2 regions of the Ruminococcus sp. J1101004sp1_RTP21198st1_B9_RTP21198_201120 genome follow, and region 2 is predicted to be linked to the other one. Evidence: riboswitches for the same ligand, from Rfam matches in the RefSeq annotation. Region 2 holds a riboswitch; the other holds the start of a gene.
The links. A riboswitch is a leader RNA that binds a small molecule or an ion and turns the genes downstream of it on or off. The one in region 2 is predicted to bind thiamine pyrophosphate.
Positions count from the first base shown of each region.

Region 1: it holds a riboswitch for thiamine pyrophosphate, as region 2 does, so the genes downstream of both, AB5618_RS10220 (thiamine-binding protein) here and thiD (bifunctional hydroxymethylpyrimidine kinase/phosphomethylpyrimidine kinase) in region 2, are expected to answer to the same signal.

Region 1 is NZ_JBCOMI010000012.1:103,447-111,688, forward strand. Features, by position in the region: gene AB5618_RS10200 (DNA topoisomerase III) at 1-2,097, shown strand, start outside; gene AB5618_RS10205 (YkgJ family cysteine cluster protein) at 2,313-2,984, shown strand; gene AB5618_RS10210 (AAA family ATPase) at 3,436-4,920, shown strand; gene AB5618_RS10215 (NUDIX domain-containing protein) at 5,013-5,519, shown strand; TPP riboswitch at 5,724-5,830, shown strand; gene AB5618_RS10220 (thiamine-binding protein) at 5,976-6,272, shown strand; gene AB5618_RS10225 (ABC transporter permease) at 6,241-7,023, shown strand; gene AB5618_RS10230 (ABC transporter substrate-binding protein) at 7,016-8,023, shown strand; gene AB5618_RS10235 (ABC transporter ATP-binding protein) at 8,138-8,242, shown strand, end outside.
Region 2 is NZ_JBCOMI010000054.1:1,653-9,894, forward strand. Features, by position in the region: gene AB5618_RS20645 (transglutaminase domain-containing protein) at 1-1,059, shown strand, start outside; gene AB5618_RS20650 (M28 family metallopeptidase) at 1,244-2,506, shown strand; gene AB5618_RS20655 (alpha-L-fucosidase) at 2,531-3,853, shown strand; gene cytX (putative hydroxymethylpyrimidine transporter CytX) at 4,058-5,233, opposite strand; partial or broken gene thiD (bifunctional hydroxymethylpyrimidine kinase/phosphomethylpyrimidine kinase) at 5,379-6,167, opposite strand; TPP riboswitch at 6,370-6,475, opposite strand; gene AB5618_RS20670 (alpha-glucosidase) at 6,547-8,223, opposite strand.

The DNA of each region.
Region 1 (8,242 bases), on a different contig from region 2:
TATGTAGTAACCTGGGCACTTGGACATCTTGTAACCCTGGCTGACCCGGAAGAATATGACAGAAAGTATGAAAAATGGGAAATGGCGACCTTGCCCATGCTCCCCAAGGAGATGAAGCTGGTAGTCATCCGCCAGACAGGCAGGCAATTTTCCGTAGTAAAGACTCAGCTTTTCCGAAAAGATATTGGAGAAATCATTATAGCCACAGATGCAGGACGGGAGGGGGAACTTGTTGCCCGCTGGATTCTGGAAAAAGCAGGCTGCCATAAGCCAATTAAGAGACTGTGGATTTCCTCAGTCACAGATAAAGCAATTAAAGAAGGCTTTGCCAATCTGAAAGACGGGCATGACTATGATAATCTTTACCGTGCAGCTGTTGCAAGGGCAGAAGCAGACTGGCTGGTGGGAATGAATGGTACCAGAGCTCTCACCTGTAAATACAACGCCCAGCTTTCCTGTGGCAGGGTGCAGACCCCCACCCTTGCCATGATCGCAAAGCGCGAAGAAGAAATCCGCAAATTTGTGCCAAAAGAATATTATGGTATTTCTCTGGAGACCCAGGATGTGAAATGGACCTGGAGAGATGAGAAAACAAAGAGCTTCCGTACTTTTTCTAGGGAAAGGGCAGAGCAGATCAAAGGCAGGCTGGAGAACGCTGCTCTTGAAATAACCAGTGTAGAGAAAAAAGCAAAAAAGACTATGGCCCCGGGCCTGTACGACCTGACAACTTTGCAGAGGGAAGCCAACCTGAAATATGGTTTTTCTGCAAAAGAGACCCTGAATATTATGCAGCGCCTTTACGAAAATCACAAAGTACTCACATATCCCAGAACCGATTCCCGATACATTGGAAAGGACATTGTTCCTACTATTAAGGAAAGACTGAAGGCCTGCGGAATCGGTCCGTACAGAAAGCTTGCTGGCGCACTTATGAATAAGCCTGTGCAGGTGAATGGAAGTTTTGTGGATGATAAGAGGGTCAGTGACCACCATGCGATCATTCCGACAGAACAGTTTGTTCAGCTGGACCACATGACAAATGAAGAACGGAAGATTTATGATATGGTTGTCCGTCGTTTCCTTGCAGTTCTTTATCCTGCAAGCCAGTATGAGCAGGTGACCATGGAGGCGAAAGCGGCAGGAGAAACTTTTGCAGCCAGCGGCAAAGTGATAAAGAGCATGGGCTGGAAGGAAGTTTACGAAGGCGGAGCAGATGATGATTTGGAAGATGAGGCGGATGATGAGAAAAAACTGAAAGACCAGCGTCTTCCGGAGATGAAAACCGGAACCAGACTAAAGATTTTGAAAACTTCCTTAAATACAGGAAAAACAAAACCGCCAGCAAGATTCACAGAGGCAACTCTTCTTGCAGCTATGGAAAATCCGGTGAAATTTATGGAGACAAGAGATAAAGAAGCGGTGAAAACCCTTGGAGAGACTGGGGGGCTTGGAACCGTTGCCACAAGAGCAGACATTATTGAGAAACTTTTCCATTCCTTTATGATGGAGAAAAAAGGCAATGAGATCCATATTACCTCAAAGGCAAAACAGCTTCTGGAGCTGGTGCCGGAAGACCTGAAAAAGCCTGAGCTCACAGCTGACTGGGAGATGAAGCTTTCCCAGATTGCAAAAGGCAGGATACGTCAGGGGGATTTTCTTCACCAAATCCGTGACTATACCTGTGAAATTGTAGATGAGATCAAAACCGGGGAGGGCACGTTCCGCCACGACAATCTTACAAATAAAGTATGTCCGCAGTGCGGCAAAAAACTTCTGGCTGTCAATGGAAAAAACAGCAAAATGCTGGTATGCCAGGACCGGGAGTGCGGCTACCGTGAAACGATTTCCCGCACTACCAATGCCCGTTGTCCAAAATGCCATAAACGTATGGAAATGTATGTGAAAGGTAAGGAAGAGACGTTTGTCTGCCAGTGCGGTTATAAAGAGAAGCTTTCCGCGTTCCAGGCAAGACGCCAGAAAGAGGGCGCAGGAGTAGGCAAGCGTGACGTGCAGAACTATCTGCGCAGGCAGCAGAAGGAGGCAAATGAGCCGGTGAATAATGCTTTTGCACAGGCATTGTCTGGAATTAAGCTGTAAATACAGAGGATAGATAATACGGAGATGCTGTTGATGGCAGCATGTTATATTACTGTTCACTGGCAATGTTCCGCGAGACGTTTTTTGTGAATATCGTTTACAGAAAAAACGGGAATCTCAGCGGGAAATCATGGGAATGCATGATTTCTGTGCATCGCGAAGTGAACCGTAACCTTGTTTGTCCACAAAAAAATAAAAGAAAGAGGAATTTGCATATGCGCCGAGAAGTATCTTTGGAAGAGATTTCCGACGGAAGACTTTATGAATTAAACGATATGGTAAAGGCAGACTGCCAGGATTGTGCAGGATGTCATGACTGCTGTGAGGGAATGGGGGATTCAGTTGTGCTGGATCCCATGGATGTGTACCGCCTGTGTACGAATCTGGGAAAAACACCGCAGGAACTGGTAAGCGCAGGGCTGATCCAGTTTGATGCCATGGATGGGAACATTCTGCCTCATCTTTGCATGAGTGGAAAAAACCAATGTTGTGTTTTCCTGAATGAACAGGGACGGTGCAGCATCCATGACTTCCGTCCTGGTTTCTGCAGACTTTTCCCATTGGGACGTTTCTATGAAAATGGAGGATTTAAGTATTTTCTGCAGATCCATGAATGTAAGAAGACAAGCCGGAGCAAGATCAAGGTAAAGAAATGGATCGACACTCCGGATCTTCGCCAGTATGAAAAGTTTGTAGCTGACTGGCATTATTTTTTGCTGGATGTGCAGGAGGTTCTTTATAATGCCACAGATGCCCAGCTGATCAAAAATCTGAATTTATATGTGGTGAATCGTTTTTATATGAAAACATATGAAGTGGGCAGAGATTTCTATGAGCAGTTTGAAGAAAGACTGACAGAAGGAAAGCAGCTGTTAAGTCTGGCATAATTGAATAGAAAAACTCCCGGAACACTTGAGCCTGTTTGAAAAATCTTACAGAAAGCTTTTTCAGACACGCTCTAGAGCGCCCGGGAGTCTTTTATTTTTAGATTGCAGTATTCCATTAGAAGCTTTGGGAGGGACTATGGTGTCTGCGCACTAAAAATCAGAAATATATATCAAATGTTAAGTGAAAATCAAATTGTTGAAAAGTAGTCCGTATAATAGAATACACGAATTTCTCCATTTTGGCAAGAGATTTTTTGTAAAAAACTAAGAAATGCCAAGATATATAAAAAATAAGATAGTTACTGGTCACAAAGTGAACAATAATACAAGACAATGCTGCATTATGAAACAGGCCAACTCATTCTGGACATTAGAGAAAAATGTTGTTATAGTAGATAAGAGAAATTAGAGAAATATATCCCTTTAAATACACAGGAAAGAGGAAAAAGCTATGCCAGTATTTGATTTCAGCGGTGCTTCTGCAAGTAAAGCGGAGGCAAAGTGTACTTACACAACATTTCACAGCAGCCATACGAAGCCTTCACCGGAGCAGCCGATCATGGTGCTTGACAATAAAGAGAGACAGTGGAAACATCATTCCTGCGGTGTGTTTACCAATCCGGTAAACCGTACTGCTTTTGATTTTAAGGAAGAAGACGGTAACCATACAGCAGATGTGGTGAAAATTGATTCCAGATTTACCAGTCTTTTGAAATGGCTGGGAGACAGCAGGATCAATGTACGTTTGTCTGGTACTAACAGGGAGGACGGATATGCGGTATACCGCATTCGCGAAACTGCTTTTGGCGGCGGCACAAAGCTTTCTGCAGAGGATGGCTTTCTGCAGTTTATGATTGAGAGACTTCTGGAGAGTAATGCACCTGCTGAGGCAGAAGAGGATGAGGAACAGGAGGAAAACGGTGATGAGATGAAGCTTACCAGCATTCAGAGTATTACCGATTTTATGACCTGCGCAGGCAAAACACTGCCGGATAATATCAGACTCTGGACCAGAAGAAATCTGGCAGTGGCAAGATCCAGTGAAGTTTCCCAGGAAGAGCGCCATCATGCACAGAGGGCTCTTTCTATTATGTTGAATATCCAGTGGAAGAACAATTATTTTGAAGCAATCGATCCTGTTGAGGCAAGGAGAATCCTGGATGAAGAGCTTTATGGAATGGAGCGTGTGAAACAACGTATTATCGAGACGATTATCCAGATCAACCGTACACATACCCTTCCGGCCTACGGACTTCTTCTGATCGGACCTGCCGGTACTGGCAAATCCCAGATAGCCTATGCAGTTGCAAGAATCCTGAAACTTCCGTGGACTACGCTGGACATGAGCTCAATTAACGACTCTAAGCAGCTTACCGGAAGCCCCCGTATTTACGCAAATGCAAAGCCCGGAATTATTATGGAGGCATTTTCCATGGCTGGTGCCTCTAATCTGGTATTTATTATTAACGAGCTTGATAAGGCAAATTCCGGCAAAGGAAATGGAAATCCGGCAGACGTACTTCTTACCCTTCTGGACAATCTTGGATTTACAGATAACTATATGGAGTGTATGATCCCAACTGGCGGTGTTTATCCAATTGCTACTGCAAATGACCGTGACCAGATCAGTGCACCGCTGATGTCCAGATTCGCAGTAATTGATATTCCGGATTATACAGCTGAGGAGAAGAAAGTAATCTTTTCCAGATTCTCTCTTCCGAAAGTTCTTAAGAGAATGCATATGGAAGAGAGTGAGTGCATTATCACAGAGGGGGCGCTGGAGGCAATCATCCAGCGTTATTCCAATACTTCAGGTATTCGTGATCTGGAGCAGGCAGCAGAGCACATTGCGGCAAATGCACTGTATCAGATCGAGGTCAACCATGTAGAGAAGGTAGAGTATACCAGAGAGATGGTGGAGGAACTTCTGAAATAGAAAAGATGAATTATTATATTCGATAACAATATTCGCAAAATAATCATAATATAAAAATATACAAGAGAAACATATAACAGGAGTGATAAAAATTGGAATTCTGGGACATCTATGATATTAACAAGAAACCTACAGGCCGCACCATGAAGCGAAACGACTGGTGCTTAAAAGACGGGGAATACCATCTCACCGTACTTGGAGTAGTGGCAAGACCAGATGGTACGTTTCTCATTACCAAACGTGTGATGACAAAAGCCTGGGCACCAGGCTGGTGGGAAGTTTCCGGCGGTGCAGCACAGGCAGGGGAATCTTCTTATGATGCTGTACTCCGCGAAGTGAAAGAGGAGACAGGCCTTGATGTAAGCGGTGCGCAGGGCGGCTATCTTTTTACTTACAAAAGAGAGAATCCAGGGGAGGGAGACAACTATTTCGTAGATGTTTACCGCTTTGTGATGGATGTGAAAGAAGAAGATCTACACCTTCAGGAAGAAGAGACAGACGGCCACATGTTTGCCACTCTGAATCAGATCAAGGAATTTGCAGCCCAGGGAAAATTCCTGCACTATGACAGTATTCAGGCTGCCTTTGAGAATCTGTAGATTTATTATATATTCTGCAGGAAATAACTGTGATATGCAGGGAGATTTTTTTTACGAATTCTGATGAAATGGGAATATTAATTAGAGCGTGCTGGTCAGACTGCGAGCAGTACAATTCTGTTAAGGGTATGTAAAATATAATTGAGATAAAAATAGTTTCTTGTAATTTGAAGAAAGGTGTATTATAATAAGCAACGAAATCTGAATAAAGACCAGGGGAGTTTCAATTGAGAAGCTGAGAGTAAGGTAGTCCTTAGACCCTTTTAACCTGTTGGATCATGCCAGTGTAGGAAGTGTTTAACGATGTAATTAGGAGCATTTGTCTGGATGGCAGGTGCTCTTTTTTCATACTGACTGACAGAGCCTGTTCAGTTCCGTCACAGTTTCAAGAATGGTTCTTATTCGATTTTTAACGCAAAGTCCTGTTTATGGGACAGAAAATAGGAGGAAAAGAAAATGAACGCAAGTGTAGCAATTCAGGTACTGCCAAATGTACAGGATGAAGAGGAAGTTATCCGCATTGTAGACGAGGTGATCGCCTACATCAGATCCACTGGTCTGAACTATTATGTAGGACCATTTGAGACCACCATTGAAGGTGATTACGACCAGCTGATGGATATTGTAAAAGAGTGTCAGCATGTAGCTGAGCGCGCAGGCTGCAAGGCTATGAGCGTATATGTTAAAATTGCATATAAACCAGAAGGGGATGTACTTACCATTGAAAAGAAAGTTACCAAACATCACCAGTAAGATACCTCCAATTGCAGCCATGGCCGTGATTCTGCTTGGCTGGGAAGTGGTAAGCATTTCGGGAATTGTTCCCTCCTACATGCTTCCATCTCCGGTAGCAGTGCTGACAGCCCTGTTTGGCGATCTGCCAACCATACTTTTCCATGCGAAATTCACTTTGCTGGAATCCTTTTACGGACTTCTCATTGGAATCGCGCTGGCATTTGTGTTTGCAACTATGATGGATCGGTTCCGTGTAATGGATCAGGCATTTTATCCGATCATGATCATTACGCAGACCATACCGACCATTGCCATTGCGCCAATTCTGGTGCTTTGGATGGGATTTGGAATGGCACCTAAGATCACTCTGGTTGTGATCACCACTTTTTTCCCAATTACAATCGGACTGCTGGATGGATATAAAAGTGTGGATCCGGATGCCATTCGTCTGATGAAGGCCATGGGAGCCAGCCGGGCACAGATTTTCCGCCATGTGAAATTTCCAGGTGCTTTGCCCCAGTTTTTTTCCGGGCTGAAAATATCTGCTTCCTATGCAGTTGTAGGAGCAGTTGTTTCTGAGTGGCTGGGTGGATTTAACGGACTTGGTGTTTATATGACCCGTGTAAAAAAAGCATATTCTTTTGATAAAATGTTTGCAGTCATTATCTTCATTGTGATCATCAGCCTTTTACTTCTTCTGGCAGTAAATATTGTCAGCCGGATCACAATGCCATGGCTGCAGGTAGAAAAGGAGAAAAATCATGAATAAGAATCTGAAAAAAGTAATCGCACCAGTTGCAGCGGCAGCTATGGTGCTTGCAGTTCCTACAGGTGTATACGCAGAAGATGGTGCACAGGAGAAAATCACATTCTGCCTGGACTGGACACCGAATACCAACCACACCGGACTTTATGTAGCACAGGCAAAAGGCTACTACGAAGAAGCTGGTCTTGATGTGGAAATCGTTCAGCCACCGGAAAATGGTGCAGCCCTTATGTGCGCAGCAGGTCAGGCTCAGTTTGCGATCGAGGCCCAGGATACCATGGCTGCTTCCCTTGCACTTGACGAGCCTCTTGGAATCACAGCAGTTGCAGGAATCATTCAGCACAACACCTCCGGAATCCTTTCCCGAAAAGGTGACGGAATTGATAAACCAGCCGGACTTACCGGAAAAACCTATTCCACATGGGATTCCCCAATCGAGCTTGCTGTGCTGGAAAATGTTGTAAACGGCGACGGCGGAGATTTCAGTCAGGTTACCCTGATCCCTAATGATATTACAGATGAGCCTGCAGCACTTGCTGCCAATCAGACGGATGCCATCTGGGTATTCCAGGGCTGGGGCGGAATCAATGCTGACGTAGAAGGTGTAGACTGCGACTATTTTGCATTCTCTGATATCAATCCTGTATTTGACTACTACACACCGGTTATCATTGCAAATAACGACTATCTTGCTGAGAATCCGGATCAGGCGAAAGCATTTATGGAAGCAACTGCAAAGGGATATGAGTTTGCAGCAGAGAATCCGGATGAGGCAGCACAGATCCTCATTGACGGCGATAATACAGGCTCTCTGAAGGATGCTGAAGAGCTTGTAAAGAAGAGTCAGGAATTCCTTTCCACAAAATACATTGACGATGCAGAAAGCTGGGGCGTAATTGATGCAGACAGATGGAATGCATTCTACAAATGGCTGTATGAGAACCAGCTTTGCGACAAGGATCTTACTGGAGTCGGATTTTCTAACGAGTATCTTCCACAGTAAGGAATGAAAGAGAAAGAAATTAACGCATAGAGCTATTCTGTCAGGCAAATTTACCCCAATTATTGCGGAAAATGGAACTGGTTATGGAAGTAGCGCTGTGTATAAGGAACGAATATGTCATCAGAACAAAATAAAGTAATTTTACGAGCAGAACATATTTCAAAAACATACGGTGAAAAAAAGGTTTTGGAGGACATTTCCATTCATCTGGAGCAGGGG
Region 2 (8,242 bases):
CTTCTTCGTCCATACCGAAAAGGCATTCTCTCCTTTTTTACAGAAGAGCAGAAAGCCGCTTTCCGCACAAATCCGGCAGAAATCTGGAATTATATCCAGGTGCACATCACTGCCTACCCGGATAACGAGCGCGAGACCGTAATGGAAACTCCATACGAATGTCTGGTATCTGGAATTGGTACCGAGCGTTCCAAGAAGGTACTTTTTGTGGCAATCGCCCGTACACTGGGAATTCCGGCAAGATTGAATCCAGATAATAAGGTAATGGAATATTGGGTAAAAGACCAGTTTGTGTCCGTTTTGAAACAGCAGAAGGGTGGCGCAGTTCTCACACTGAAAAAAGAGGCTGATGCTGTATGGAACTACTATCAGAACTGGACAATGGGACGTCTGGTTGGAAATGAATTTGTTTCCCTGAATCTTACCGGCAGAAGCTGGAAGGGGGATACTCTGGAGCTTGCATTGATTCCAGGAATCTACCGGATTATCACCACCAACCGTCTTCCTAACGGAAATCAGTTTGCATGGGAGAAAACATTTACGATAAAAGAAGGCGGACAGAGAGAAGAAACCTTGCGTCTCCGCGAAGCTCAGCTTGGCGATATGCTGGAGCGTATTTCCCTTCCGGAGTTTGAAGTAAAAGATTCTGCCGGAAACACAGTAACCTGCGCTGAGTTAACCAAAGGCGGCAAGAAAATTCTCATGTGGCTGGAAGAGAGCCGGGAGCCTACGGAACATATTTTGAATGAAATGCTGGAACATGCAGAAAAATTCCACGAATTTGAAAATTCCATCTCCTTCATGATTCGTACTCCGGAAGCCAAGCAGGATCCTCTTCTGGCAAAAGTGCTGAAGATGTTCCCGAATGTTTCCATCTATTACGATTCCTTTGAAGAAAACATTGAACTTCTGGGAAGAAGAATGTACGTTGATCCAGACAAGCTTCCGCTAATTCTGGTAACTAATGGCGAGTCTGTAGGGATTTATGCAACCAGCGGCTATAATGTTGGAACTGGCGATATGTTGATCCGTATTATGGAAGAAGTGCCGGAAGTATAAATTGCATTTAAAAGAAGATATAGTAGTTTTTGAAGTATATAGTAGAATTTCTAAGAAATATAGAGATGGTTTTCTTTGTGCTCTAGAGGTGCGCAGCAAAGCATAATAAGGAAAATTGCAAGGCCTCTGAATGTAGCGCATTAAATAGGAGTAAATCGGAAGCCATCTCTAAATGGAGTAAATTATGAATAAATACACAGAAATTCACCCAAATGGACAACGCGCGTATCAGTTTGTAGCTGACACGGCATACGTCCGTGAATCCGGCACTAAGGGGGAGCACAAAGCAGCTGAATACATTTTGAAGGAAGCGGAGCAGGCAGCAGCCCAGACGGGAAAGTCTGTCTACATTCAGACACCCCGCATGGAATTTTTCCAGTGTCCGGATTTTCAGCAGAAAAAGGCAGAGCTGGTAATCTGCCAGCCTTATAAGAAGGCTTATCCGGTGCGTGCCTACCTGAATGGCGCCTGCACCCTGGAAGAGGGCATCACAGCACCATTTCTCTTCGTGGGAAAAGGAGACGACATCAGTCTTTCCAAGGCAAAAGGGGCAGTTGTGCTGGTCTGCGATCCTATTCGTGAAGATATGATAAATAAAATAAAAGCAGCAGGTGCACTTGGCTTTGTAACCATATGCGGCACGCCGCTGGATCAGGGGGAAGACCGGATTCCAACCCAGTACCGCCGCAAGGCAGGTGATCTTCCAGGCGCATCTATCCATTATCTGGATGCAGTGGAAATCGTGGAGAAACAGGCATCCAAGTGCTGCCTGAACATTCAGCAGAGCGAGATTTCCCGCAATTCCGCCAATGTGGCAGTACGCATTCTGGGAACTGATTTTCCAGAAGAAATCGTTACGGTAACGGCTCATTATGATTCTGTTCCGGAAGGCCCTGGTGCATATGACAATATGTCCGGCGGAGCCATGGTGATGGAAGCTTTTCATCATTTCGCAGAGCACAGACCAGCCAGAACTATGGAGTTCATCTGGTTTGGCTCCGAGGAAAAAGGTCTGGTTGGAAGCCAGAATTATGTGAAATCCCATGAAGGAGAAATGAGCAGCCATGTGTTTAATCTGAATGTAGACCTGGCAGGGCAGCTCCTGGGAGGAAACGTTCTGGGAGTAACTGCAGATCCGACTGTCTGTGCAGAACTGAAAAACCTCATGGAAGAAAATCAGCTGGGTGTTACCATCAAAAATCAGGTCTGGGCCAGCGATTCCAATACTTTCGCATGGAAAGGTGTGCCAGCGCTTACCTTAAACCGTGACGGCTTTGGCATGCATACAAGACACGATACGGTAGAATATATTTCTCCTCGTGCACTGGAAGAAGGGGCGAAAACTCTCTGCACAGCAGCTGCATGGGTGGCAAACGAGCCAGAGCTTTCCTTTGAACGGGAAATTCCAGAGGATATGAAGAGAGAACTGGAAAAGTATTTTGCCTAATGTTACAGGAAAGGACATTATAAAATGAACAAAGTAATCGAAGAAAGAACAAAACGTACCGAATGGTACCGTGACGCCCGTTTCGGCATGTTTATTCACTGGGGACTTTATGCAATCCCTGCCAGAGGAGAATGGGTGCGCAGCGTGGAGCAGATTCCACATGAGGACTACTGCCATCTCACAGAAGAGTTCACAGCTGAGAATTACAACCCAAGAGAGTGGGCGCGTCTTGCGAAAAAGGCAGGCATGAAATATGCTGTGCTCACAGCCAAACACCACGACGGCTTTTGCCTTTTTGACACCAAACTTACTGACTACAATTCCATGAATGCAGCCTGCCACAAAGACCTGGTAAAAGAGTTCCTGGAGGCATTCCGTGCAGAAGGAATCAAAGTAGGTCTGTATTTTTCTATTATAGACTGGCGCCACCCGGATTTCCCACACTATGGGGATATGCACCATCCAATGCGCAACCATCCGGAATGCTCCAATGAAAACCGCGATTTCGACCGCTATCTGGAATTTATGTTTGGGCAGATCAAAGAGCTTCTTACCAATTATGGTAAGCTGGATCTGATGTGGTTCGACTTCTCCTACGGCGATATGAAGTGCGACAAATGGAAAGCCCAGGAGCTGATTTCCATGGTGCGTTCCATCCAGCCCTGGCTGATCATTGATAACCGTCTGGAGGGCAGTGCTGAGGATTCCGGTTCTATCCTTACTGCAAATCCTACAGAATATTCCGGCGATTTCGCATCTCCGGAGCAGATGATCCCACCAGCAGGAATCCGCAATGAGCTGGGTGATCCGGTACCCTGGGAAGCCTGCCTGACCCTGAATAACAATTGGGGCTACTCTTCCAGTGACCGTCATTATAAATCAGCTGAAATGGTCATCCACATGCTGGTTGAGTGCGTCAGCAAGGGTGGCAACCTGCTCCTGAATGTAGGGCCTGATGCAAAAGGTCGTATTCCGAAGGAGTCTGTGAAGATTCTGGAAGAAGTAGGAGAGTGGATGGACGAGAACTCCAAGAGCATCTACGGCTGTGGCTATGCTGAAATCGATAAACCGGAATGGGGCCGTTACACCCGCAACGGAAATAAGATCTACGCCCACGTTATGGAGCCCCAGGCAGGAGCAATCCCTCTTACCGGAATTCACGGTAAGATCAAAAAACTCCGCCGTCTTTCCGACAATTCCGAGGTAAAGCTTACGGATTACTGGAACCTGAAGGAATACTCCCAGAATCAGTTCTTCTTCCTCAACGCTGACACCTGCGACAGCTACCCGCTTCCGGATGATCGGGATACGGTTGTGGAAGTAACACTGGAAGAAACTGAAGAATAAGCAGATATAAACAGAAATAAACAGAAAGGGACTGCCGGGAAATGGCAGCCCCTTTTTGAATTTATAAGAAAGCCCATCTCTGGCACTTTCCTGAACCGAGTAGTGTTTATACGAAAGCTAGAGCGTGTTTGAAAAATCATTCCCGCAAATTGCGACGCACATCTTGCAGAAAGCCTTTTATCCAATACACTCTAAAGTGAAAGTCTATTTTTTACTCTTTAAAACATTTCGCACGATCATACAAATGAGAATGGTAACCACCATATCTGGCAGTGTATTTCCCACAGGAATATCAATTCTCATTAAAATTCGGTACAGCACAAATCCGATCACCCAGATTACCGCATTTGTTATGTCAACCGATTCGCCCAGACTGTCAGCACGTTTCAGCAGGAAGAAGTCTGCAATCTGAATGGCGATCATCGGTGCAAATACAGAACCGATGAGGTACAGGAAATCGGTAATGTTGTCCATTGGATATACAATTGCAGCAATTGTTCCGATGATGGTTACGGCAATTGCGGCATATTTTCCATTAATTTTGGAAAATACAGATTCAGATGAAATTCCGGCGGAGTAAGCATCCAGGAATGTGGTGGTAACAGTGGAAAATACAATGATCAGAAGGCCTGCAATTCCCAGTCCGGCTTTCACCATAATCTGAGCAATGTCGGATTCACCGGTATAAATCGCTGCACCCATACCGATTACATACATCCAGCAGCTTACAAGACCGTAAACAATAGAGCTTACAGCAGTTGCTTTCACTGGCTCCTTCGCCTCGCGGGTATAATCACTGATCAGCGGCAGCCAGGACAGTGGCATTGCAACAGAAAGCTCAACCGCAGCACCAAAGGACATGGCTTCCTCGCCAATGGCAAGTGCAGTCCCGCCATCAAAGAAGATGAGCTTGCAGAGTACCAGTGTAAGGATAAAAAGTGCTGCCATAGCGATGGTGTTGATTTTTCCAAGGTTTGTGATGCCGATAAAAATCCACAGTACGATCAGTGCACCGATTACCAGACACCATACCCAGCTTCCGGTATGTAACACACCGTTTGCGGCCAGAGCTCCGTCGTAGATCATAATGGCAGTCCAGCCAACCAGCTGAAGTACGTTCAGGAAGGAGAAGAAAATCCCGCCTTTTTCCCCAAAGCTCATTTTTACGGTTTCCATTGCACTGCGGCGTGTTTTTCCGCCAATTACTCCGGCGAGGAAAAGCATGGTACAGCCAATAATATGTCCGATGATAATGGCAAGAAGACCTTTTCTAAAGCCAAGTGAGGCAAAATAGGTTCCAGTGAGGATTTCCGCCAGGGAAACACCAGCGCCAAACCAGATCAGGCCGTTTTCAAAAATGGAAGTACGTTTTTCGGTCATGTTATTTCGCCTCCTTATCTGGTGTCGGTTTTACGGTTGAGAGTTCAGAATCTGCAGTGACAGAGGCTGCTTGTTTTGCTGACACGCCTGATTCCCCATTTGTGAAGACAGCGGCTTCTGCCGTAATCTCGTCATGTGACAGTGTGAATTCATTTTTTATTGCAAATCCGTGATCCATAGGACCACTGCCTTTTCCAAGATCCAGCATAGCAGCAAGTGCTCCGGAAATATATTTCTTTGCCCTCTCCACGGAAGTATCCAGGTCAAATCCCTTTGCCAGATTAGAAGCAATGGCACTGGATAAGGTACATCCTGTTCCGTGAGTGTTTGGATTGTTGATCCGCTTTCCCTGGAACCATTTGTAATTGCCTTCGCGCCACAGAAGGTCATTGGCGTCATTCAGCTGATGACCACCCTTGCAAAGCACTGCACAGCTGTATTTCTCCCCGATGGCAGCAGCGGCTTTGATCATATCCTCGGCAGTTTCTATTTTCATTCCGGACAGAACCTCTGCCTCCGGAATATTCGGTGTCAGGACTGTGGCCATTGGAAGAAGCTGACTTTTAAGGGCTTCAATGGCTTCATCATTGATCAGCTTGGCTCCGCTTGTAGCGACCATAACCGGGTCTACTACAATGTTCTTTGCTTCATACTGGCGAAGTTTTTTCGCAATGGTTTCAATCAATGCGCTGGAAGATACCATTCCAATCTTCACTGCATCCGGATAAATATCTGTAAAAATATTATCCAGCTGGTCGGCCAGAAATTCTGGCGTTGCTTCCATAATACCTGTTACACCGGTAGTATTCTGTGCGGTAAGTGCGGTAATCGCACTCATGGCATATACTCCATTGCTGATCATTGTCTTGATATCAGCCTGGATACCGGCGCCTCCGCTGGAGTCACTTCCAGCGATTGTTAATGCTGTTCTCATAATTTTCTTCCTTTCTCTTGGCCTTGTTTGAAGCAGTTTCCACGAGTTATGAGTTATAACGTGAAAAAATCTTTTTACAAACCGGCACTGTTGTTATGTATGCATTAATTTTATATAGCGTCCGAAAGTGGTGCCCCCAGCCGAACGCTGCATTGCTGCCATATGAAAAAAGAGACACCCCAATGAGGTGTCTCCGAAAAAAATCAAACCCATGATGACTTCCTACGGCGGCATTATCCGCATCAGGTAAAAGGGTCGAAATTCACAATTTCCTCTCAGCCTGTGTACAAGCTCCCCTGTTCTTTTGTTATTATAGTAATAATGGGAAAAATTGTCAATAAGGTGTTGGAATACAATAAATACCAAGCGTGAAAATCGTTTACGCTAACTCCACAACCAGCACCTGATATCCATGCAGCTTAACTAAATTTCCATCCAGAACCATATCCGGGTAGTTATTGATCAGCACCTTTTTGCATTCTGATGGAAGTGTAATTTCCTGCTCATCCCACTGATAATTGCCAACCACAAGTAAAGTTTTATCTCCTTTACGGTAGTATGCCATTAAATTATGCCGGTCTTCCATAAAGGGCTCCAGAGCACCATACACAACGGTTTCTTTATATTCCGGATCCTTGCGAAGAGCGATCAGTTTCTTATAGAAATTAAGTACGGAATTTGGATCAATCGTCTCTTTTTCCACATTAATTGCGGTATAATTGGAATTTACCCGAAGCCACGGTGTACCAGCTGTAAATCCGGCATTTTCCTCACCAGTCCACTGCATGGGGGTACGGGCATTGTCGCGGCTGCGGCGGGCAACAGCTTTCAAAGCTGCTTCCGGGGTAAGTCCGGCGTCAAGTGCAACTTTATATTCATCCAGAGTTGAAATATCATCTACCTCGTCAATTGATTTGAACGGGATATTTTCCATGCCAAGCTCCTGTCCCTGATAAATAAAGGGAAGTCCACGAAGCATGAAATTCAATGCTGCCAGCATTTTTTTGCTTGTGTCACAGCAATCACCTTCTGGAATATAGTGACTGACACCGCGAGGCTCGTCATGATTCTCGATAATATTGGAAACGAATCCGAAATCCCCCATTTTGGCCTGTGTCTCAAAACAGCAGCGCTTGTAGTCGTCAGGTGTGATTTCTTTGCAATCGTACCAGCCTTTTTCAGAACCTCCGAAAATGGTTTCGTTAAAGTCGAACATAGAAGAAAAATAACCATTGTTTCCAATAAAATCCGGGAGCTCTTCGTCTTTTGCGTTGAAAACCTCACCTACGGAAAAAGCATCGTGAGGCTTGAAGGTGCGGTCACGCATTTCTCCAAGAAATTCTCCGATTCCGGTAGCTTCCTCCAGCATTTTATTAATGCTGCAGAGTCCGTCCTCACGATCAGGCTCATAATCATGCATAGGAAGAGCTTTTTTGATATTAATGATAGCATCAATGCGGAAACCGCCAAGACCCTTGTCCAGCCACCAGTTAATATTTTTATATACTTCCTCACGGAGCTCTGGATTTTCCCAGTTTAGGTCAGGCTGCTTTTTATGAAAAACATGAAGGTACTGTTTGTTGGTGCCAGGCAGATCCTCCCATACCGAACCTCCGAAATAGGAGCGCCAGTTAGTAGGAAGCTTACCATCTTCTTTGTCTCTTAAATAGAAGAAACGGCCGTATTTTCCATCCGGATCTTTACAGGCTTTTTTAAACCATTCGTGCTCATCAGAGCAGTGGTTTACAACCAGATCCATGACAATATACATGTCCCGCTTCTTTGCTTCTGCGATAAGGCGGTCCATATCCTCCATAGTTCCGAATCGCGGGTCAATGTCGTAATAATCGGAAATATCGTATCCCTGGTCGGCAAGAGGGGAGCGATAGCAGGGGGAAAGCCAGACAATGTCAACCCCCAGCTCCTTTAAATAATCCAGTTTCTCAATAATTCCCGGCAGATCGCCGATTCCATCACCGTTTGTGTCATAAAAGCTTTTCGGATAAATCTGATAGGCTACTTTATCCTGCCACCATTTTTTTTTCGTGCTATTCATTTATGTCTCCTTATATATA